One region of the Gordonia sp. NPDC003422 genome, then DNA from elsewhere that is predicted to be linked to it. Evidence: predicted binding sites of a transcription regulator. Region 1 holds the regulator's gene; the other holds the start of a gene.
The links. Region 1 encodes LexA, which represses DNA repair genes until DNA is damaged. Its sites were predicted from a motif close to CGAACANNTGTTCG; they were not measured.
Positions count from the first base shown of each region.

Region 2: ACWDTF_RS09935 (SAV_6107 family HEPN domain-containing protein) is a predicted target of LexA. The motif match lies at 2,167-2,180, and genes of this name have one in related genera.

Region 1 is NZ_JBSFQL010000003.1:102,038-106,450, reverse strand. Features, by position in the region: gene hrpA (ATP-dependent RNA helicase HrpA) at 1-493, shown strand, start outside; gene nrdR (transcriptional regulator NrdR) at 467-967, opposite strand; gene ACWDTF_RS03895 (LysM peptidoglycan-binding domain-containing protein) at 1,068-1,619, opposite strand; gene lexA (transcriptional repressor LexA) at 1,898-2,605, shown strand; gene ACWDTF_RS03885 (phosphoenolpyruvate--protein phosphotransferase) at 3,177-4,413, opposite strand, start outside.
Region 2 is NZ_JBSFQL010000009.1:90,821-95,233, reverse strand. Features, by position in the region: gene ACWDTF_RS09945 (phytoene desaturase family protein) at 1-1,416, opposite strand, end outside; gene ACWDTF_RS09940 (GNAT family N-acetyltransferase) at 1,413-2,072, opposite strand; gene ACWDTF_RS09935 (SAV_6107 family HEPN domain-containing protein) at 2,298-2,786, shown strand; gene ACWDTF_RS09930 (DUF3040 domain-containing protein) at 2,964-3,368, shown strand; gene mraZ (division/cell wall cluster transcriptional repressor MraZ) at 3,970-4,410, shown strand.

The DNA.
Region 1 (4,413 bases):
CGAGTTCGAGACCGTGCGCGCGCGGATACAGCCGGCAGCCCTGGCCGCCGCACCCGAGTACTTCGCTCTCGCCGTGGCGACCCTTCGGGCCCTCGCCCCGGTGCGCACGCTGATCGACCAACACGCGGGTTCGGTGGCAGCCGACGACGTCGCCGAACAGATCGACGACCTGGTGTTCGACGGATTCGTCCGCGTCACCGGGCGTACTCACCTGTCCGAGTTGCCGCGCTACCTTCTCGCCGCACAGACCAGGTTGGCAGCGCTGCCCGCATCGGCGGCACGCGACCAGGAAGGCGTCGCGGTCATCGACCGCGTGACCCAACGCTGGAATCAGCGTCTCGCGCAGGTGTCGGCGGCCAGGCGGGACGCGGTCAACGAAGAAGCCCACTGGCTCGTCGAGGAACTGCGGGTGGGTGTGTTCGCCCAGCGCATCGGAACCGCGTACCCCGTATCCGAGAAAAGGGCGCTACGAACCCTGGACAGACTCGGCTGACACCTTGGTATCGGCGCCATTCGTTGCGACCGAACGGCCTTGGAGGTCGTCGATCTCACGCTGGAAGTCGTCGAGCGAATCGAACGACCGGTACACCGAGGCGAAGCGCAGGTAGGCCACCTCGTCGAGGTTGCGCAGCGGTCCGAGGATCGCGAGACCGACCTCGTTGCTCGGGATCTCGGCCGAACCGCTGGCGCGGACGGCGTCTTCCACCTGTTGCGCCAACTGTGCGAGGTCGTCGTCGCCGACCTCGCGCCCCTGACATGCGCGACGGACCCCGCGCATCACCTTTTCCCGACTGAACGGTTCGGTCACGCCGTTGCGTTTCACCACGGCGAGCACCGCGCTCTCCACCGTGGAGAAGCGGCGGCCGCACTCAACGCACGCCCGACGCCGCCGGATGGCCTGCCCCTCGTCGGCGACACGCGAGTCGATGACCTTGGTGTCCTCGTTCTTGCAGAAGGGGCAGCGCATGTGATCCTCACGCCTGTCGCGGGACACGGCGGCACATGCGAGTCGTACGCCGGGTCGGTTCCCGACCGGTCCCTGTGACATCGAGGATACCGCCCGCCGATCAGCGGTACGCGGGTGTCAGCAGTGGCTGCCCGACCCGAAGTCCGCTGGACTCCAGGTCATTCAGCTCCAGAATCTCGTCGATGACCACTTGGCGCGGAACGTCCGGCGCCACCCGCGCCGCAATGGTGCTCAGCGAGTCACCCGCCCGCACGTGCGTCACCTGGGTACTCGTCGGCGACGGGGTCTGCGACTCGGCGTAGTTGTTGCCGACGATGCCGATCACCCACACCGACACCGCGAGCGCGAGACCGGCGAGCACCCCGAGCGCGGTGGCACGCCGACGCGCGTACACGGCGGATGCGGGCCGTTTGGACCCGCGACGCCCCACCGCCTCGCCGCACCGCGTCGAGGTCGGCGCGACCCCCGGCATCGGCGCGTCGGCGCGACCTGCCGGGCTGGTCTGCCCGATCGGCCGGCCGGTCGGCCGCGTGATGCCGCGCGGCGCGGGCTGCGTCCGCAGCGGCGTGCCGGCCGCCTTACGAGTGGTGACAATGGTCGAGTCCACGCTGGTGCGGGCGCGGCCCGAACGGGTGAGTGTCGCGCTGGTCATGCTGGCCTCCGGGGGTGCTCGTGGCGGTTGTGCCGGGTACTCGGGCAGTTCGGCGAACGCGCTGTCGAGGACGTTCGACGGCCTCGATCACGTGTTCGATGAACTGATGTTCGAGTTGTACCACGCCCGACCGACAAAGTCGCGCCACACCTCGAACAAATGTTTGAAGTGATCGTCGCGCTCCGCTAGGCTCGGGCCCACGGACATGTCAACACCCGCCGCCGACAACCAGCCGATTCGCTCTCAAGCGAGGCGGCGACAGAGAGGAATCCGAGCAGATGAGCGACTCACGGCCCAAGCGCACCGGAACTCGGAGCGATGATCGCGACCAGGACGCTCCCATCGATCCTGCCGCCGCCGAGGCGTCGCTGACCGCGCGTCAGCGCGGCGTGCTGGACGTGATCCGGCAATCGGTGCGCGAACGTGGCTATCCCCCGAGCATCCGCGAGATCGGCGACGCGGTCGGACTCACCTCGACATCGTCGGTCGCCCACCAGCTGCGCACGCTGGAGCGCAAGGGACTGCTCAAGCGCGACCACAACCGTCCACGCGCGGTCAACGTGCAGGACGCAGATCCGGCCGCGACCAACGCGGGAGGCGATCCGCTGCCGACGCCGACCTTCGTGCCGGTGCTGGGCAGGATCGCCGCCGGTGGACCGATCCTCGCCGAGGAAGCGGTCGAAGACGTGTTCCCACTCCCCCGCGAACTGGTCGGGGACGGCTCACTGTTCCTGCTGCGGGTGGTCGGCGAATCGATGATCGACGCCGCGATCTGCGACGGCGACTGGGTGGTCGTCCGTCAGCAGAGCGTGGCCGAGAACGGCGACATCGTCGCCGCGATGATCGACGGCGAGGCCACGGTGAAGACGTTCAAGCGCAAGAACGGGCACGTCTGGCTCATGCCGCACAACGAGCTGTTCGAGCCGATCCCCGGCGACGACGCCGCCATCCTCGGCAAGGTTGTGACGGTGATGCGCCGGATCTGAGGGCAAGTACACCCCGTCGGATATCTGTACCTTTCAACCCGACCGTGGACCTGGCCAGAAACCTCAGCTGTGGCCAGAAACCGCTGGGGCGCCTCGGGTTTCTGGCCAGACACGCGGTTTCTGCACTCACGCAGCGCCGACGATGCGCCGGGGACACCATCTCGCCCCCGCACAGACCACCCATCCCGAGTGCTCGCATCTGCGCGCGTCTCCCATCCGCGCGCAATGCATTACGAGCAGATGGGAGGAATGCGAGCACCTGTTCCGTCGAGCCCGCTAACGTCGATCGGCGCGTTCTGCGGAACGCGCCGCACGGACGCGGCACCCGCAGAAAGCAGGGGAAGAAACTTCCTCCCCTACCCTCAGAGTCCTCCCCTACAAATTTCTCGGGGACGACTGTGAACCCCGGGGAAGAAACTCTTCCCCTAGATTTTGCGGCACCACACTGACGCATTTGCCCAGGTCAGCGACCTGGGCGCCGCCATCGACAGCGGAAGCACAATCCGTTGAAGTTGTGCCCGGAATCCGGGCACAACTTCATACGGAACCACGGACAGCCGAAGTCTTCGTCTCAGACGGCAGGAGAGAGCGGGGTGGCTGCGGCGTCGAGCACCGACGTCGCGGCCTGACGCGCACCGGCCGGATCCGCGGTTGCCAGTGCTGCAGTGGCGGCTTCGCGGCACGCGTCGAGGGTGACCTCGGCGAGCCGCGCGCCGACGCCGGCCGCGGCGACCGGTGCACTCGAGAGCGAGGTCACCCCGAGCCCGGTCAGCACGCATGCGAGGTTGGGGTCGGCGGCGGCCTCCCCGCACACCCCCACCGGCTTGCCCAACGTCTGACCTGCCGACGCGACCTCGGCGATGAGCTTGAGCACCGCCGGTTGCCACGGGTCGGTCAACGACGCGAGGTCCGCGGACATCCGGTCGGCGGCCATCGTGTACTGCGTCAGATCGTTGGTGCCGATGGATACGAAGTCCACCTCCGCGAGGATGAGCGGCGCCAGAATCGCGACGGCGGGGATCTCGACCATCACTCCGGCGGTCATCCCCCGCGCACGCACCTCCTGCGCGAACGCCGCTGCTTCCCGGGCGCTGGCGATCATCGGTGCCATCACCCACGGTGTCGATCCGGTTTCGGCTGCGGCCCGCGCGATCGCATCGAGTTGGTGCGCTCGAATCTCCGGGTTCTCCACCGCGATTCGGTCGCCACGAACTCCTAGTGCCGGATTTGCCTCGTCTTTGTGGTTGACGAATTTGAGCGGTTTGTCGGAGCCCGCGTCGAGCGTGCGAACCACGACCTTCTGCCCGGGAAATGCCTCGAGCACTTCGCGGTAGATGCCCGCCTGCTCGTCGACCGTCGGCTCGTCGGGGCGGTCGAGGAAGGCCAACTCGGTGCGGAACAGCCCGATCCCTTCGACGGGGTATCCGGTGGCCGTGCGTGCCGACGCCCCGTCCGCGACGTTGGCGAGCACCGAGACCTCGTGTCCGTCGGCGGTGCGCCCGGGCCCGTGCCAGGCGGCGACCGCTTCCGCACGCCGACGACTGGCATCGACCTGTGCTCGCGCCGTCGCCTCGTCGGGGCCGATGGTGATGGTGCCGAGCGTGCCGTCGATCAGCACGGGGGTTCCGGCCGGCACCGTCGTCAGATCCGATACCGCGACCACACAGGGAATCCCGAGTTGCCGGGCGATGATGGCGGTGTGACTCGTCGGGCCGCCGAGCCGGGTGACGAGGGCGACGGTGGTCGCCGGATCGAGTCCGGCGGTGTCCGCGGGCGCGAGATCGTCGGCGAGCAGGACAGACGGTTCG
Region 2 (4,413 bases), on a different contig from region 1:
GAGTTCGGTTTCCAGATCAGCCGGTGTCTGCACGTGGAGGTGCTCGATGGTGTCGGTGAATCCCGGTGCGTGCCGGTCGAGTTCGCCGCAGACGGCATCGGCTGCGACCTCGCCCAACTGCGCCCACGAGCGCTCGCCCGCAAGTCGGTACGGATGCCACTGAGCCCAGAGCGTCAGCAGGTGTCGTCCGGGTGGAGCGAGGGTCGGGTCGATCGCGGAGTAACTCATGGCGACGCAGGCCGGACGCTCGGGTAGCTCGCCGACCGCCGCCGCGGCCTGGGCACGCACGAGGTGGGCGCGATCGGTGACGAGCAGACCCAGGCCGGAGTGCACGCTGTGTGCAGGCAGCCCCGATGGCAGCCCGGGATAGTCCGGCAGTGCCGTGGTGCCCACCCGAACCGCCATCCCGATGCCGTTGCCGACGACCACCGACGACCGCCACCGCCGCGCAGTGTCGGCATCGAAGCCACCCGCGGTCAGCAAGTCGAGGGTGGTGAGCACGTGGCAGGCGGCGATCACCTGATGGGTACAGCGGGGTGGCGATCCGTCGAACTCGACGCGCCAATGGTCGGAGCAGCGAGTGATCGATTCGGCCGGGGTGCCGACCGCAACCGCGCCGCCGTCGCCGGTGATGCGCGCGATCAGCGCCTGTGCGAGTGCGCCGCTGCCCCCGACGGCGCGTCCGGGTGGTATCCGGTGCATGAGTGCCGCAAACCCGACCATCGGTGCGGTGCCCGGTGCGCTCATCGGTGGTCCGGACTGCGCACCGAACCAGGCCAGCCCCGCCTTGAGGTGTTCGGAGGAGAACCAGCGGTCGAGGAGCGAGTCGCCCGAGCCCATCAGTTCTTGCGAGAGCGCCATCATCTGCCCGGCGCGGCGACCGGCGATTCCGGTGCGTGCCGTCGACGCAGTGTCACCGAGTCCGACGAACGCGCCCGCGAATCGTCCCGGCGTGGCCGGCCGGTAGAAGGTGCGCATCACGGCCTCGGCACGCGGTCCCCAGGTTGCCACGAAGCGTCGATATGCGTCGGCGTCGGCTGGGCCGCAAGCCTTTTCGATCGATGCGCAGGTGGCGTCGAGGTCGGTGCGGAACACGATGGGCGGCGCCGAGTCGGTGGCGGGGACAAATGCCCACGGATCGCAGTCCAAGTACTGCAGACCCGCCTCGGGCAGACGGAGTTCGTCGAGGATGGGGGAGTGCCGGATCATCAGATGTGCCGAGGAGCCGCGATCGACCCGGTAGCCGGGGAAGCGTTCCACCGTCGACGTGGCACCACCCGGGACCGTGTCGCGCTCCACGACGACGACGTCGCGGCCGGCCTGCGCCAGGTATGCCGCCGCGACCAGACCGTTGTGGCCCGATCCGATGACGATGGCGTCGGCGATGCCGGCCCCACCGCACGTTTGGGTGCTCACGGTTGCGGTCCGGCTGCCGGCCCGAGGTCGACCGGAAGCCGACGGCCGAGGAATGCGAAGGGGCGCGGATCGCCGGTGAACGTGAAGTTTCGCAGGACGTCGGTGAATCCCATTCGCCGGTACAGCGACCACGCGCGATTGCGTTCCTCGGGGATCTCCGGAGTGGACAGCAGGACGTGACTCTCGGGCCGTTCGGTCAGCAGCCGGCCCAGCAGCCACTGTCCGATTCCGCGACCCTGGGCGCTCGGGTGCACGTGCAGTTCGGTGAGTTCGAAATAGTCGGCCGCAATCCCTTCGACGACCTCGGCTGGATGCCCACGTTGGCGTAACCCGAGGCGGAGTTGCTGATTCCACCACTGGTCGGGCGCGCCGGTGTAGCCGTAGGCGATGCCGACGAGGACGTCGTTCTCCCCGAGCCCCACCGGCGGCTGCACCCGGCGGCGTGAGCCGGGCAGGGTGTGGGCCTCGTGCGGCGACACCGTGGTCACCGCTCCCAGCGCACGCCATCCGGGCCGCCCGATGTGCTCGCGCCACAGCGCTGCCCGGTGCACCTCCGTGCCGCGCGGGTATCCCATCGCGGTCACGTAGATGTCGAGGGCGGGTTCGAGCCACAGTCGGGCATCCTGCCCGGTCAGGGTGACCAGCCGGATCGTCAACGCCTCGCTGACCTTTCTCTCGGGATGGTCGGGGTGGGGGAACTTGTCACACCCGTCTTGAAGGATGGAGCAGAGCTAGCTATATTGAACGTGTCGAACGGGTGTTCGATGGATGTGCCTCCGCAAGCTGTTCGCGCGCACCCCGACGACGCGTCGCTTCGGCGGTGGGCGAGGGAAGCGCCTGCCGCCGGAGCGTCCGAGACGCTCCTGGAGTCTGGAGGAATCATGCGCGATCGCCGATCGCAGGCCCGACGCCGGTCGGTGCCTGCCGCGGGCCGGGTGGCTGCAGACCCGATCGTGGTGGGCCGCGCACGAGATCTGCTGGACCGTGCGCACATCCTGTTCGGCAACGCGGACGGTGTCCCCGACGACCCCGAGCGATTCCGCCAGTACTACCTGGCCGCGCTACGTGCGGCGGGCGCAGCGCTCGCCGTCCACGAACTGCCCGGACGTCCGCGGCGTGGGGCCACCGACGCGTGGTCGCGCACGGTCGTCGTGGTTCCTGAGCTGGCCCGCGAGGTGCAGGTCTTCGCGTCGCTGTCGGCCACCCGCATGCGCATCGAGTCAGGGATCGTTCGAACGATCGACCCGCGCTACGTTGCCGCGATGCGCGTGGCGGTCACCGGATTCCTGCAGCACGTCGAGGCTCACGTCATCGCTTATGAGCAGGGCCGGGTGAGTCAGGGGAACGATTCGATGGGCCGTACGGCGTGACGTGAGCCGCTCACCGCGACGCCGTTGACGACAGATCGACGCAGAACGGCAGGTAATGGTGGTCGGAGGTGCATTCACCTCGTATCATGGGATCAGAACAGGCGCATTCGCATGAAAATGCGCCCGAGGGTGACGTCGTAGTCGGCGTTACGCGGCCAGTTGGGAGAAGGAGGGTCGGTGCCACTTTCGGAGCACGAGCAGCGCATGCTCGAACAGATCGAAAACGCTCTGTACGCGGAAGACCCCAAGTTTGCGTCCAGTGTGAAGCGTCGGCGCCTCGGAAAGGCGAGCGGCCGCAGGCGGCTGCAGGCCGTGGCGATCTTTGTCGTCGGGCTCGTCCTGCTGGTCGGTGGGCTCGTCGTGGGTATCGACATCGGCGGCTTCCCGATCGTGAGTCTCATCGGGTTCCTCGTCATGTTTGCCGCTGGGCTCTTCGCGCTCTGGGGCGGGGGTTCCGACGCGGCCGGCGGCGACCGATCGCGTCGGGGCGGCAAGAAGCAGTCCGGAGGGGCGGGCGCGCAGAAGCGCAAGCTGTCCGAGCGGATGGAAGAACGCTTCAATCGCCGTTTCGAGCAGGAGTGATCTGAGCACGCCACACGTCGGCTGACACGTTCGCTGACACTTTACGTACGTACCGCCAGAGCCGCGCACCGAGGTGCGCGGCTCTCGCGCTTTCCGGTGGTCCATCCCGTCCCGATCCGAAGAGTTCGGTGAGCGGCGCTGCGACCTGGGGAAATGCGTCGGCGTCCTGCCGCAAAATCTAGGGGAAGAACTTCCTACCCGGGGTTCGTAGTCCTCCGCGAGAATTTTCTGGGGGAGGACACCAAGGGTAGGGGACGAGTTTCTTCCCCTACTTTTGTCCGCGCGACTCCCCGCCGTGCCCCACCCGGGCTCCCCACTGCGCCCCACCTGGACTCCCCACTGTGCCCCACCATTGCGTCGGAGCACGTCACATGTGACCCGGACGACGCAATCTGTCACTCTGATATGCCCAAAGAGCATCGTGAATCGCCGTTGCCACAAAATTTCCCCCACCCAATTTCTAGCCTCTGAGCTGGTCCTTTGATGGCTTTTGCCCACACAGGGCCACGAGGGGGTGGAAAGTGGTGGAAAGTGGGGTACTGTGGCAGCACCGGGTGAGGCAGACCGGAAATGCCGAACCCGGTGGGCGGGAGGTACCGACATGGCAGTGCGATTTGTCGGCACATTCACGCCCAAGCTGGACGACAAAGGGCGACTCACGTTGCCCGCCAAGTTTCGCGACGCGCTGGCAGGAGGGGTGATGGTCACAAAGGGCCAAGACCACAGCCTGTCGGTGTATCGAACCGAAGAGTTCGACGCGATGGCGGAGAAGATCGTCGAGGCGTCCCGCAACGATCCGGAAGCCCGCGCCTACCAGCGCTACTTCTTCGCCAGTTCGGAGGAGCAGCGGCCCGACGGGCAGGGGCGGATCCCGTTGTCCGCCGACCATCGGGCGTACGCGGGACTGACCAAGGAATGTGTGGTGTTCGGCAGTTTCGATCACCTGGAGATCTGGGATGCCGTCGCATGGCGTGACTACCAGAGCCAGCACGAGGAGAACTTCTCGGCCGCGAACTCGGCCGCGTTGAACGCGGTCTTGTAGCCG